DNA from 4 places in the Kitasatospora sp. UYEF31 genome. Region 2 is predicted to be linked to each of the others. Evidence: riboswitches for the same ligand, from Rfam matches in the RefSeq annotation. Region 2 holds a riboswitch; each other region holds the start of a gene.
The links. A riboswitch is a leader RNA that binds a small molecule or an ion and turns the genes downstream of it on or off. The one in region 2 is predicted to bind cobalamin.
Positions count from the first base shown of each region.

Region 1: it holds a riboswitch for cobalamin, as region 2 does, so the genes downstream of both, cobN (cobaltochelatase subunit CobN) here and AC0Z36_RS24665 (ribonucleoside-diphosphate reductase subunit alpha) in region 2, are expected to answer to the same signal.
Region 3: it holds a riboswitch for cobalamin, as region 2 does, so the genes downstream of both, cobI (precorrin-2 C(20)-methyltransferase) here and AC0Z36_RS24665 (ribonucleoside-diphosphate reductase subunit alpha) in region 2, are expected to answer to the same signal.
Region 4: it holds a riboswitch for cobalamin, as region 2 does, so the genes downstream of both, AC0Z36_RS13005 (energy-coupling factor ABC transporter permease) here and AC0Z36_RS24665 (ribonucleoside-diphosphate reductase subunit alpha) in region 2, are expected to answer to the same signal.

Region 1 covers NZ_JBXAWK010000091.1:6,531-9,732, forward strand. Annotated here, with positions in the region: gene AC0Z36_RS27860 (cobyric acid synthase) at 1-1,363, shown strand, start outside; cobalamin riboswitch at 1,378-1,530, shown strand; gene cobN (cobaltochelatase subunit CobN) at 1,570-3,202, shown strand, end outside.
Region 2 covers NZ_JBXAWK010000062.1:29,189-32,390, forward strand. Annotated here, with positions in the region: gene AC0Z36_RS24665 (ribonucleoside-diphosphate reductase subunit alpha) at 1-1,975, opposite strand, end outside; cobalamin riboswitch at 2,076-2,306, opposite strand; gene AC0Z36_RS24670 (MFS transporter) at 2,508-3,202, shown strand, end outside.
Region 3 covers NZ_JBXAWK010000002.1:190,358-193,559, reverse strand. Annotated here, with positions in the region: gene AC0Z36_RS01885 (DUF4234 domain-containing protein) at 79-738, shown strand; cobalamin riboswitch at 898-1,069, shown strand; gene cobI (precorrin-2 C(20)-methyltransferase) at 1,253-2,020, shown strand; gene cobM (precorrin-4 C(11)-methyltransferase) at 2,017-2,826, shown strand; gene AC0Z36_RS01870 (cobalt-precorrin-5B (C(1))-methyltransferase) at 2,823-3,202, shown strand, end outside.
Region 4 covers NZ_JBXAWK010000021.1:4,042-7,243, reverse strand. Annotated here, with positions in the region: gene AC0Z36_RS13020 (energy-coupling factor ABC transporter ATP-binding protein) at 1-288, opposite strand, end outside; gene cbiQ (cobalt ECF transporter T component CbiQ) at 279-1,004, opposite strand; gene AC0Z36_RS13010 (energy-coupling factor ABC transporter substrate-binding protein) at 1,014-1,412, opposite strand; gene AC0Z36_RS13005 (energy-coupling factor ABC transporter permease) at 1,409-2,089, opposite strand; cobalamin riboswitch at 2,284-2,511, opposite strand; gene AC0Z36_RS13000 (hypothetical protein) at 2,747-3,118, shown strand.

The DNA of each region.
Region 1 (3,202 bases), on a different contig from region 2:
CGGCGCGGAGATCGGCCGGGCCCAGGCGATGCAGGCCTCGGCGGCCGGGATCGAGCCCGAGGCCGTGATGAACCCGGTGCTGCTCAAGCCCGGCGGGAACAACAGCGCCCAGGTCGTGCTCCTGGGCAAGCCCTTCGCCGACGTCGGCGCGCTCAACTACCACGAGCTGAAGCCCAGACTCTTCGAAACCGTGCTCGAATCCCTGGCCGACCTGCGGTCCCGCTACGACGTGGTCATCTGCGAAGGCGCCGGCAGTCCCGCCGAGATCAACCTGCGGGACCGCGACATCACCAACATGGGCCTGGCCCGGGCGGCGGACCTGCCGGTCCTGGTGGTCGGGGACATCGACCGGGGCGGGGTGTTCGCGGCGATGTACGGCACACTCGCGCTGCTCTCCCGTGAGGACCAGGCGTTGCTGAGCGGATTCATCGTCAACAAGTTCCGCGGTGACGTCCGGCTGCTCGAACCCGCGCTGACACAAATCGACAAACTGACAGGCCGCCCTGTGCTCGGCGTCCTGCCGTTCCTGCACGGCCTGTGGCTCGACGTCGAGGACTCCCTGGCCCTGGAAGCCGACAGGGGCGCGCCCGTGCCGCCGCTGGGCGCGGACATCCTGCGGATCTGCGTCGTCCGCCTCCCGCACATCAGCAACTTCACCGACATCGACGCCCTGTCGGTCGAACCGGGCGTCGTCGTACGGTTCGTCAGCTCGCCCGCCGAGATAGCCGACGCCGACCTGGTGGTGCTCCCCGGCAGCCGGGCCACGGTGTCCGACCTGGCCTGGCTGCGCGAACGCGGCCTGGACGCGGCGCTGGCCCGCCGCGCCGCGGCCGGTCTTCCGGTGTACGGGATCTGCGGCGGCTACCAGATGCTCGCCCGTACGATCGAAGACGATGTCGAGAGCAAGGCGGGCACCGTCGACGGCCTCGGCCTGCTGCCGGTCCGGGTCCGGTTCGCCACTGCCAAAACCCTCGCCCGGCCGTCCGGTTTCGCCGACGGCCAGCCGGTCGCGGCCTACGAGATCCACCACGGAACCGTCTCCGTCGACGGCGGCGAACCCCTGTTCACCACCGCCGACGGAACCCCCGTCGACGGCTGCCGCGACGGCGCGACCTGGGGAAGCCTGTGGCACGGGGCGCTGGAGAACGACGGTTTCCGCCGCGACGTCCTGGCACATGTCGCCCGTACGGCCGGCCGGGACTTCACCGTCTCACCGGACACCTCGTTCGAGGCCGCGCGCCAGGAACGCCTGGACGCGCTCGGCGATCTTGTCACCGCGCACCTCGACAACGCGGCGGTGGACCGGCTGATCACGCGGGGGGCCCCGGCCGGAATGCCGTTCGTGCCGCCGGGCGTCGTGTAGAAACACCCCCGTCTGCCAGGATGAGCCCCGACGGCCGCGCAGGAACCCGGTGCGCAGTGTTTGATTCTTCATTCGCTGCGCTCATGAAGCCGGGACGGTCCCGCCACTGTGAGACGCGCACCATCCGGTGACGTCGAGTCAGGAACTGCCGCCGTCGCACACCCACCAGCATCTGACGGGGCGCGGACCCCGAGGGAGGACCTGCGATGGCGCGCGTCCTGTTGTTGTCCACCGCCGACACCGAGCTGCTCGCCGCGGCCGGGTCCCACGCCGACTGGCGTACGGCGAACCCGGCTTCGGTAGACCCGGCGGAGGTCCCCGGCCTCGTCCGCGACGTGCGGATAGCCGTCGTCCGGCTCCTCGGCGGACGACGGACCTGGGCGGCCGGGCTCGACGCACTCCTGGCCACCGGCGTGCCAACCGTCGTCCTCGGCGGCGAGTCCGAACCGGACGCCTCGCTCATGGCAATGTCCACCGTGCCGTCCGGAGTCGCCGGGGAAGCCCTCGCCTACCTGGTCGAAGGCGGTACGGCCAACCTGGCCGAGCTGCACGCCTTCCTCACCGACACGGTGCTGCTCACCGGGGTCGGCTTCGCCGCCCCGCAGTCGATGCCCGAGTACGGACTGCACGGCGCGTACGCCGCCGACCCGGACCGGCCGACCGTCGGAATCGTGTTCTACCGGGCCCACGAGCTGTCCGGGAACACCGCCTTCATCGCGACCCTGTGCGAGGCGATCGAAGCCGCCGGGGCGAACGCCCTTCCGGTGTACTGCGGTTCGCTGCGCGGACTGAGCAGCGGGGGCGCGGGCGGCCTGGTCGAAATCCTCGGCCGGGCCGACGTGCTGATCGCGACCGTCCTGGCCGGTGGCGGCCAGACCGCCACCGACGCCGTCGCGGGCGGCGACGAGGACGCCTGGGACGTGGGCGCGCTGGCCGCGCTGGACATCCCCGTCATCCAGGGCCTGTGCCTGACCAGCACCCGCGCCGTCTGGGAGGCGTCCGCGGCGGTCTCCCCGATGGACGCGGCGATGCAGGTCGCCATCCCCGAGTTCGACGGCCGCCTGATCTCCGTCCCGTTCAGCTTCAAGGAACTCAACGGCGACGGCATCGCGGTGTACACGGCCGACCCCGAGCGGGCCGCCCGGGTCGCCGGTACGGCCGTACGGCACGCGAAACTTCGGCACCTGCCGAACGCGGACAAGAAGCTCGCGATCGTGCTGTCGTCCTACCCGACCAAGCACTCCCGGGTCGGCAACGCCGTCGGTCTCGACACCCCCACCTCGGCGGTGCTGCTCTTCCGCGCCCTTGAGGACGCCGGCTACGACCTCGGCGCGGACACCTCACTCTGGCGGGCGCACGAGGACGGCGACGCGCTGATCCACGCCCTGATCGCGGCCGGCGGCCACGACCTCGAATGGCTGACGGAGGAACAGCTCGCGCTGGCCCCCGCGCGGGTGCCGCTCAAGCACTACCAGCAGTGGTTCGACCGGCTCCCCGAAACGTTGCGCGCCCCGATGCTGGAGCACTGGGGACCCCCGCCTGGAAGTCTGTATGTCGACAACGGCGACATCGTGCTCGCCTCGCTGACCTTCGGCAACGCCGTCCTGATGATCCAGCCGCCGCGCGGCTTCGGCGAGAACCCGGTCGCGATCTACCACGACCCCGACCTGCCGCCGTCGCACCACTACCTCGCCGCCTACCGCTGGCTCGAATCCCCGGTCTCCGACGGCGGGTTCGGCGCGGACGCGGTCATCCACTGCGGCAAGCACGGCACCCTGGAGTGGCTGCCAGGCAAGGGCCTGGGCCTCGCCCGCGACTGCGCCCCCGACGCCGTCCTGG
Region 2 (3,202 bases):
TGATGCGGTCGCGGATGTCTGCGGTCCACAGACCGCGTTCCTTGAGTTCGCGCACCAGGTAGGTGTTGATCTGGAGGAACTCGCCGCTCAGCGTCTCGCGCTTGAAGAGGGTGGAGACCTGCGGCTCGATGCACTCGTACGCGCCGGCGATGGACGCGATCGTGGCGGTGGGCGCGATGGCGATCATCAGCGAGTTGCGCAGGCCGTGGGTCGCGACGAGCCCGCGGACCTGCGCCCAGCGCTCCGTCTGGGTGGGCGTGACACCGTCCCACAGGTCGGGCTGGAGCCGGCCGCGCGCGGCGTGGGTCTGGTCGTACGCCGGGTGCGGTCCGAACTCCTTCGCCAGCTCGGTCGAGGACTCAAGAGCCGTCAGGTAGATCTCTTCGGAGATCCGGGTGGACAGCTCGCGTGCCTCAGCCGAGTCGAACGCCAGACGCAGTTGGAAGAACACGTCCTGCAGGCCCATGAGGCCCAGGCCGATGGGCCGCCACTTGGGGTTGGACGCGGCGGCCTGGCCGGTCGGGTAGTAGTTGATGTCGATGACACGGTCGAGGAAGACGACGGCCGTACGGACGGTCCGGCGCAGCTTGTCCCAGTCGATTCCGCCGTCGGCCACGTGCGCGGCGAGGTTGACGGAGCCGAGGTTGCAGACCGCCGTCTCACTGTCGCTGGTGACTTCGAGGATCTCCGTGCACAGGTTAGACAGGTGGACCGTGTTGCCCGGTTCGGCCGCCTGGTTGCACGTGCGGTTGGACGCGTCCTTGAAGGTCATCCAGCCGTTGCCGGTCTGCGCCAGGGTGCGCATCATCTTGGCGTAGAGCTCACGGGCGGGCAGCTGCCGGACGAACCGGCCGTCGCGCTCGGCCTGTTCGTAGGCCGTGTCGAACGCCGGGCCCCACAGGTCGGGGAGTTCGGGGATCTCGTTCGGATCGAACAGCGACCAGGCGCCGTCCTCGTCGACCCGCCGCATGAACAGGTCGGGGATCCAGTTGGCGAGGTTCAGGTTGTGGGTGCGCCGGGCGTCCTCGCCGGTGTTCTCCCGCAGTTCGAGGAACTCCAGGATGTCCGGGTGCCAGGGTTCGAGATAGATGGCTGCTGCACCTTTTCTCTTTCCGCCCTGATTGACTGCTTGTACGGATGCGTCGAGGGTGTTCAGCCACGGCACGATGCCGTTCGAGTGCCCGTTCGTCCCGCGGATCAGCGCGCCGCGCGAGCGGACCCGGGACCACGCGACGCCGATGCCGCCGGCGAACTTCGACAGGCGGGCGATGCGCCCGTACATGTCGTAGATCGACTCGATGTTGTCCTGCGGCGAGTCGAGCAGGTAGCAGGAGGACATCTGGGTGTGCCGGGTGCCCGAGTTGAACAGCGTCGGCGAGCTCGGCAGGTAGGCCAGCGACGACAGGAGCCGGTAGAAGTCCACGGCTTCGTCCGCCGTCTTGGACAGCCCGCAGGCGACCCGGAGCAGGAAGTGCTGCGGCGTCTCGACGACTTTGCGGGTGACGGGGTGGCGGAGCAGGTAGCGGTCGTAGACCGTACGCAGGCCGAAGTATTCGAAGCGCCGGTCGCCGTCCGGGTCGACGGCCGCGTCCAGTACGGCGGAGTTCTCCCGTACGAAATCGGCCGTCCCTTCGCCGATCAGGCCCTCGCGGTGGCCGACGGCGATGCCCTGGCTGAAGGTCGCCGCTCCCTGCGAACGGGCTTCGTCCGCGATCGTGCGGGCGAGCAGCCTGGCCGCCAGCCGGGAGTACGCCGGCTCCTCGCCGATGAGCTCGGCGGCGGTGCGGATCGTCAGCTGGTCGAGTTCGTAGGCGGTGGCGCCGTCGTACAGACCGGAGACCGCCTTCTCGGCGACCCGGTACGGGTCGGCCTCGGGGAGGTCGTCGGCCAGCAGCCGGACGGCCTCGGCGAGCGCGTCGGTGTCGACGGGGCCGCTGTCGGCCAGGTGTACGGAACGGGTGCCGGATGTGCGCAGAACTGCGCTGTCCAAGACGGTCACGGCTCTCTCCTCGCGAGCTCGTAATTACGGTGACCACCGCGCAGAACAGTCCAGATCGTCGGCGCGGGCAGCGGGCAGGTCTTCGGACTCACGGGCATGCCGGAGATCGCCGCACATGACGTACGGCGGGTGCTCCGGAGGTCTACTGGCCGTCGCTTCCCGGGGTTGTGTTCCCAGTGCTCTGTTGACGGCGGTCGTTCCCGTTCACCGCTGCGGGGGCAGTCCCGGCTTGCCGGAGGCTGTCGAAGCCCCCTGGGCGCAAGCTCTGCGCCACCGGATTCCCTCTTCGGAGTGCACAAGTGCACTCCTTCGCCGCACTGCCGCCGAGACGGCGGCCGTGCGGACCAGCTACGAGCCAGATCATATATGCAGTGGTGACTCACGTCATGCACCACCAGATGTAGTGGCGGCGCGTGTCGCAGGGCGCATGAGGAATAATGCGCATTACAACTGATGAACCAACCACGTTCATATCACCGTGGTTCATATCAACATGGGGGAACCTGACTTGAGTACAACCGGGGGGATACGTACAGCGGTCCCCACACAGGACAAGTCATCGGTCGCCTCGAAGACCGGTCTCGTCCTCCTGATCATCATCATGGGCTCGCTGACGTACTCCCTCCTCCAGTCGATGCTCGCCCCGGCACTGCCGACGATCACCCGGGAAGTCCACACCTCCACCGAGACCGCGGCCTGGCTGATGACGGCCTATCTGCTGTCCGCTTCGGTGACCACACCGATCCTCGGCCGCCTCGGTGACCTGTACGGCAAGAAGAAGCTCTTCGTCGTGGCGATCGGCGCGCTCGCCGTCGGATCGCTGATCTGCGCGCTGGCCGACTCGATCGACCTGCTGATCACCGGCCGCACCGTCCAGGGCCTGGGCGCCGCCGTCTTCCCCCTGTCGTTCGGCATCATCCGGGACGAGTTCCCGGCCCACAAACGGGCCGCGGCCATCGGCCTGACCTCCGCGGTCATGGGCATCGGCGGCGGCCTGGGCTCGGTCCTGGCCGGCCCGATCGTGGACAACCTGTCGTACCACTGGCTGTTCTGGATCCCGATGATCGTGTGCATCATCACCTCGGTCGCCGCGTGGTTCCTCATCCCCGAGTCGCCGGTGCGGGTGAAGAGCAGCATCAACTGGCTCGGCGCACTCCTGATGTCGGGCGCGCTCGTGTGCCTGATGCTCGGTCTGAGCAAGGG
Region 3 (3,202 bases), on a different contig from region 2:
CGGCATGCCCTGACTTCGGTGATCGGCCGACGGAGGGTGCGGCACGGACCGGGTCGCTCCGCTCCGGAAGAAGTGACGATGAGTCAGCCGTCCTACCCCGGCCCCCTTGAGGCCAACGGGCAGCAGTCGTACCCGCAGCAGGGCGGGCCGTACGGCCAGCCCTATCCGCAAGCGGGGACGCAGTCGTACCCGCAGCCCGGCGGGTACCCCGGCATGGAGCCGGGGGCGGTCCCGCAGTTCGCTGGACGGCCACTGGGCATGGTCCGGGGTGTGTTCGCGGTGTGGGGTCTTTCGATGATCACCTTCGGCGTCTACCTCCTCGTGTGGACCTACAAGGTCAACCGCGAAGTCCGTGACTTCGCCGCACCGTACGTCCAGGTCAACCCGGCGGGCGCGGTGTGGGCCTCGATCCTGGTGCCGGTGGGCTGCATGCTCGGGGGCATCGTCCCGGGTGCCGTCCTGATCGGCGTCGGGGACGGTACGCCGGTGCTGCAGGCCGTCGGCGGGCTCCTGATCGTCGCCGGCTACATCGGGGGGATCGCCGCGATGTGCGTCCTCTGGGCCCGGACAGGCGGCCGGATCAAGATCGCCCAGCAGTTCGGCTGGCAGCAGGGCACCTGCTCGGGCGCCGTCGGTGTGGTGCTCCACATGATGGCCTTCGGTACGGGCATCTGCTACTACCAGTCGCAGCTGAACCAGCTGTGGCTCGCGCACGGCGCGAACCGGTACGCCCAGTAACGCGGACCCGCCTCCTACTCCCCACCGCCCGGCCCGCACTTGTCGCGGGCCGGGCTGTTCCGCTGGAGCCGTCCTGTGATGTCACCCACCGGACAACCGGGGCACCCCCTTTGACGTGGCCGGAAGCCGTGTGGTCGGATGGCGCTCGCGACAGCGGTGGAGGAATCCGGTCCAGGGGAACCCTGGGAATCCGGAGCGGTCCCGCCACTGTGACCGGAAAGTGGACCCCCGGGGCGGAATGCAGGCCACGGCTGCGGAAGCGGCTGGAAGGCCGGGGGCGAGCGCTGGTCCGTCATCCGTGACGGTCCGTGACCCGGAAGCCAGGACACTCCTGCCGTCGCACCGTTCGCCTGTCGCGGACCGCGTCAGGGGTACGGCTGTCCACTCCGGTGGAGGGACGCACCCCCACGGCGTCGCCGCGCCGTATTTCCATTTCACCCGTGGGCGTGGACCCTCTGGAGGCTCTGATGACCGTGCTCTGCCCTGCCCTACCGCCGCACGCGCTGACCCCCCGGTGAGCGGCACCCCGCCCACCCTCATCGGTGTCGGCGTCGGCCCCGGCGACCCCGAACTGGTGACGGTCAAGGGCGTGCGCGTCCTGCGGGAAGCCGACGTGGTCCTGGTGCCGGTCATGGAGACGGGCCCAGGGGAGTCGGCACTGTCGGGTCGCGCCGAAGCGACGGTCCGCGAGTACGTCGACGCCGACCGCATCACCCGGGTCGTCTTCGCCCTCAACGACCGCGGCGGCGTCACCGACCGCCGCACCCGGGCGTGGGACGCGGCAGCCCGCACCGTCGTGGACGCCTTCGCCGGCGGTGCGCGGACCGTGGCTTTCGCCACCATCGGCGACCCCAATGTGTACTCCACCTTCGGATACCTGGCCCAGACCGTGCGAGAACTGGTCGCCGGCGTCGTGGTCGGGACCGTCCCGGGCATCACCGCCATGCAGGACCTCGCAGCCCGCTCCGGCACCGTGCTGTGCGAGGGCAACGAAACCCTCGCGCTCTTCCCGATGCCGGCCGGGCTCGACGGCTTCCGGCAGGCCCTTGAGGTCTTCGACACCGTCGTCGCGTACAAGGGCGGCCGGTGGATGCCCGAGATGCTGGAGATCGTCAAGGCCGAAGACCGGCTCGACGACGCGGTGTTCGGCGCCAGGCTCGGCCTGGCGGACGAAGACGTCCGGGCCGCCGGACAGGTGGACGGCAGCGCGCCGTACCTTTCGACACTGATCGTCCCCGCCAGGCGGGACCGACGCGGAGGCAAACTGTGCCAGGGCGAGTGACCTTTGTCGGAGCCGGACCCGGCGCCGCCGACCTGCTGACCTTCCGTGCCGCGCGGGCCATCGCCGCCGCCGACATCGTCGTGTGGGCCTCCTCGCTGGTCCAGGAGGAGATCCTCGAACACGCCCGCCCGGGGGCGGAGATCATCGACTCGGCCGCACTCCCGATGGAGGGCGTCCTGCCGCTGTACGAACGGGCGGTCCGCGACGGGCTGAACATCGCCAGGGTGCACTCCGGTGACCCCTCCCTGTGGGGCGCGGTGCAGGAACAGCTGGACCGGTGCCGGTCGCTCGGCCTCGACGTCGAGATCATCCCCGGGGTGTCCGCGTTCAGCGCCGTCGCCGCCATCGTCGGACGCGAACTGACGATCCCCGAGGTCGCGCAGTCGGTCATCCTCACCCGCCTGGGCGGCGGGAAGACACCGATGCCGCCGAAGGAGTCGGTCCGCGAGTTCGCGAAGCACGGCACGACGATGGCCGTGTTCCTGTCGGCGGCCCGCTCCGGCCAGCTCGCGGAGGAACTGACCGACGGCGGCTACGCGGCGGAGACCCCCGTGGTCATCGCCCACCGGGCCACCTGGCCGGACGAACTCGTCGTGCACTGCACAGTCGGCACCCTGGAGGCCACAGTCAAGGAGCACCGCCTGTGGAAGCAGACGCTGTTCCTCGTCGGCGACGCGCTGGGCTCCCACGGCACCCGTTCGCACCTCTACCACCCCGGTCACTTCCACACCTTCCGCAAGGCCGAGCGCGGCGCCCGGCGGATCCTGCGCACCGGCGGCGCGGGGGCCCCCGTCGAGCCGTCATGACCGGCGGCCCCGGCGAGGACGGCCCCGCTCCGGACGCCTCCGGAGCCGGCAGTCCCGGACCGGACGTCCCCGGCGTCGACCGGCGCAATCCCGAACTCACCGAGCCCGACCTGCCGCGCACGATGAAGGTGCGGCAGAAGGCGCTGCGCACCGGCTGGACCACCGGGTCCTGCGCGTCGGCCGCGGCGAAGGCCGCCACCCAGATGCTGGCCACCGGCACCCCGCCGCCGTGGGTGGAGATCGCCCTGCCGTCCGGACGGCGAATCACCTTCGCCGTCGAACGCTGCGAGGCACTGCGCCCCGGACGCACCCAGGCCGTTGTGGTCAAGGACGCCGGGGACGATCCGGACGTCACCCACGGCGCGGAGCTCACCGC
Region 4 (3,202 bases), on a different contig from region 2:
GTCGGCGGAGAACAGTTGGTCGTCGGGGTCCTGGAAGACGAGTTGCACGGCGCGGCGCAGGCGGGTGAGGCCTTTGCGGTCGTAGGTGACGGCTTCGTTGTCGAGTTCGAGGGTGCCGCCAGAAGGCTGGTGGCTTCCGGTGAGCAGCCGCAGGAGGGTTGTCTTTCCGCTGCCGTTGGGGCCGAGGAGGGCGAGGGTACGGCCTTCCGGGACGTCCAGGGTCAGTTCGGTGAACACGTCGGGCCCCTGGTCGTAGCGGTAGCCGGCGCGGTGGAGTCTCAGAAGCATGTGACGGCCAGACAGACGAGGGCGGCGGTGAGGCCGACGGATGCGGTGATGAAGCGCGGGGACGCGGGGTGGTTGTCGACGAGTACGCGCAGGGAGCCTTCGTAGCCGCGTCCGGCCAGGCCGGTCTGGAGGCGTTCGGCGCGGGCGAAGGCGTGGAGGAGCACGGTGGCGCCGGTGCCCGCGGTGGCGCGGAGCTGGGCGCGGCGGGTCTGGTGGCCGAGTCGTCCGGCCTGGGCCTGGTGGATGCGGCCTGTCGTGTCGAGGAGCAGGAAGACCATGCGGTACATCACCGCGGCGACGTCGACGACGGGGGCGGGGACGCCGATCCGGGTGAGGCGTGGGAGTACGTCGGACAGGGGTGTGGTGAAGGCGAACAGGAGTACGCACAGGGAGGCTGCGACGGTGCGGGCGAGGAGTTCGGCGGCGTGCCGGGCTCCGTCGGGGGCGTAGCCGACGCCGTGGGCGCCGATGGAGACGAGGAGGGTGACCGCGCCGGTGACGGCGAATCCGAGCGGTGCGCGGGCCGCCTTCCAGAGCCGGACCGGCGGGACCCTGGCGGCGATGAGGAGCAGGAGTACGGCGGCTGTTCCGGCGAGCAGCGCGGCGGCGGTGGACACCAGTGCGGAGCCGAGCAGTCCGAACGCGAGTACGGCTTTGTCCAGGGGGTTGCGGCGGCGCCACGGACTCGCGTGGGCCGCCGCATCGATCGGCAGCATCGCCGTCTACTACGGGTTCGCTCGTACGGCGGACCCGGTGTCCACCGTGCCGGGAGCTTCGGCGCGCGGTTGGTCGACCCGTACGACGTCGGTCTTCAGGGGGTCTGCCGCGTCCGCCAGGCGCTTCTTAGTGCGGACCACACCGAGGAAGTAGCCCACCACACCTGCGCCGACGGCGGCCTGGAGCGCGAAGAGGCCGGACTCGATCTCACCGGACGGCGGTTCGTAGAGCGGGCTGAACCAGGGCTCGTAGTCCGGTTTGTTCTCGGTGATCGCCGAGGTGGCTTTGGTGTCGGCGCCGGTGAACGGCTCCTCGTGGCCGTCCGCGGCACCGATGAGCAGCGGCAGGACGGCGAGGAACGCGACGGTGAGCAGGAGCAGCAGGTTGATCTTCGTGGACTTCTTCACTTCGCCACCGCCGGTTCCAGGACGTCGGCGCGCCCGGCCTGCCGGAGCAGGCGGACGACCAGGACGGTGAGCAGGCCTTCGCTGACGGCCAGGGGGATCTGGGTGACGGCGAAGATGGCGCCGAACTTGCCGATCGCGCCCAGGAATCCGCTGCTGGGGTCGGGGAAGGCCAGCGACAGTTGGACGGTGGTCACGCAGTAGGTGACCAGGTCAGCGGTGAACGCCCCGGCGAAAACCGCTATATCGAGCCGGGCGGCTCCGCCCGGGCGCTCGGGTGCGGCCAGGCGGATGAGGCGGTAGGCCCCGTATCCGGCCCACGGTCCGGCGATGGCCATCGAGAAGACGTTGGCACCGAGTGTCGTGAGGCCGCCGTGCGCCAGGAGCAGTGCTTGGAACAGCAGGGTGATGGTGCCGAGCACGGCCATCACCGGGGGGCGGAACAGGATCGCGCCGAGTCCCGTGCCGGTGGGGTGCGAGCAACTTCCGGTCACTGAGGGGATTTTGAGTGCGGACAGGACGAACGAGAACGCTCCGGCCGCGCCGAGCATGAGCGTGTTCTCAGGTCGTTGGCGGACTTCGCGGCTGAGCGCGCGGGCCCCGTGTACGACGAAGGGAGCAGACGCGACGCCCCAGGCGGCGGCGTGCTCCCAGGGCAGGTAACCCTCGGCGATATGCATGGCTGTTAAGCCCTCTCCCACACCTCGTGGATGGACGGAAGAGCGACCGTCAGTCGGCATCGCCGGTCAAGGAGCGGCTTCTGGCGCGGTGCCTCGCTTGGCGGCCGTGCACCGTCGCCCTTTCCGGGGCGTCGGTGTGCGGGCGACGACGCGAGGTGCCGTGTCAGGAGTCGCGAGGCGGCGAGACCTGCTGACGGTTGCCCGTTGCCATGGCCGGTCTCCTGGCTGACGGGTCGTAACGTTCTTCCTCCGCCTTCCCGGACCGACTTGCGTGGTCCAGTGGCTTCCGCACAGGTTCGTGCGGGTGGAGGGGAACTCCCCGATCACAGTGGCGAGGGCCGCACCGGACTGGCTGGAGGCTCCTCGTAGACGAGGTTGTCCAGCCCACCGGTTTCCCGAGCACCATGGCGGTTGCGACCGTAGCGTCGCGGGCTGATCAAGAGCAAGGCGGGGTGGCACCGTGCGGTCGGGGCGGCGGCGTGCGGACCGAAGCGACATTTTACTGATCGGCAACGCCTTGCACCCGGTTTCGACAAATTCAGTCGTAAAGCTGGCAACGTGACCATGGACCGACCGTACGCTCCGGAATCGGAGGGGTCGCCGGTGTCACCAGGCCCCTAGCACGGGCCTATCAGACGCGCGGAGCGGAGCATCGACATGGCAGACATGGAAGCGGCACTCAAGAACGCGATGGGCATCGAGGGCGCCAAGGGTGTAGCGCTGGTCGACTACACCAGCGGCATGGCCCTGGGGATGCTCGGCGGCGGCAAGGAGCTCGACCTCACGGTCGCGGCGGCCGGCAACACCGACGTGATGCGCGCGAAGATGCGCACGATGGAGATGCTCAACCTCAACGACCACATCGAGGACATCCTCATCACGCTGGGCGGCCAGTACCACGTGATCCGGCCGCTGACCGGGCGGGCGGGCAAGGGCCTGTTCATCTACCTGGTCCTGGACAAGCAGCGCGCGAACCTCGCGATGGCCCGGCACCAGCTCAAGAGTGTCGAAGAAGAGCTCGAAGTCTGAGCCCGGGCCCGGCCCCGCGCCGGGAGACCTGCGCCACTTTGCCGGTGATCCGGGCCTCTTCTTGGATATGACGGTCATCGTCAT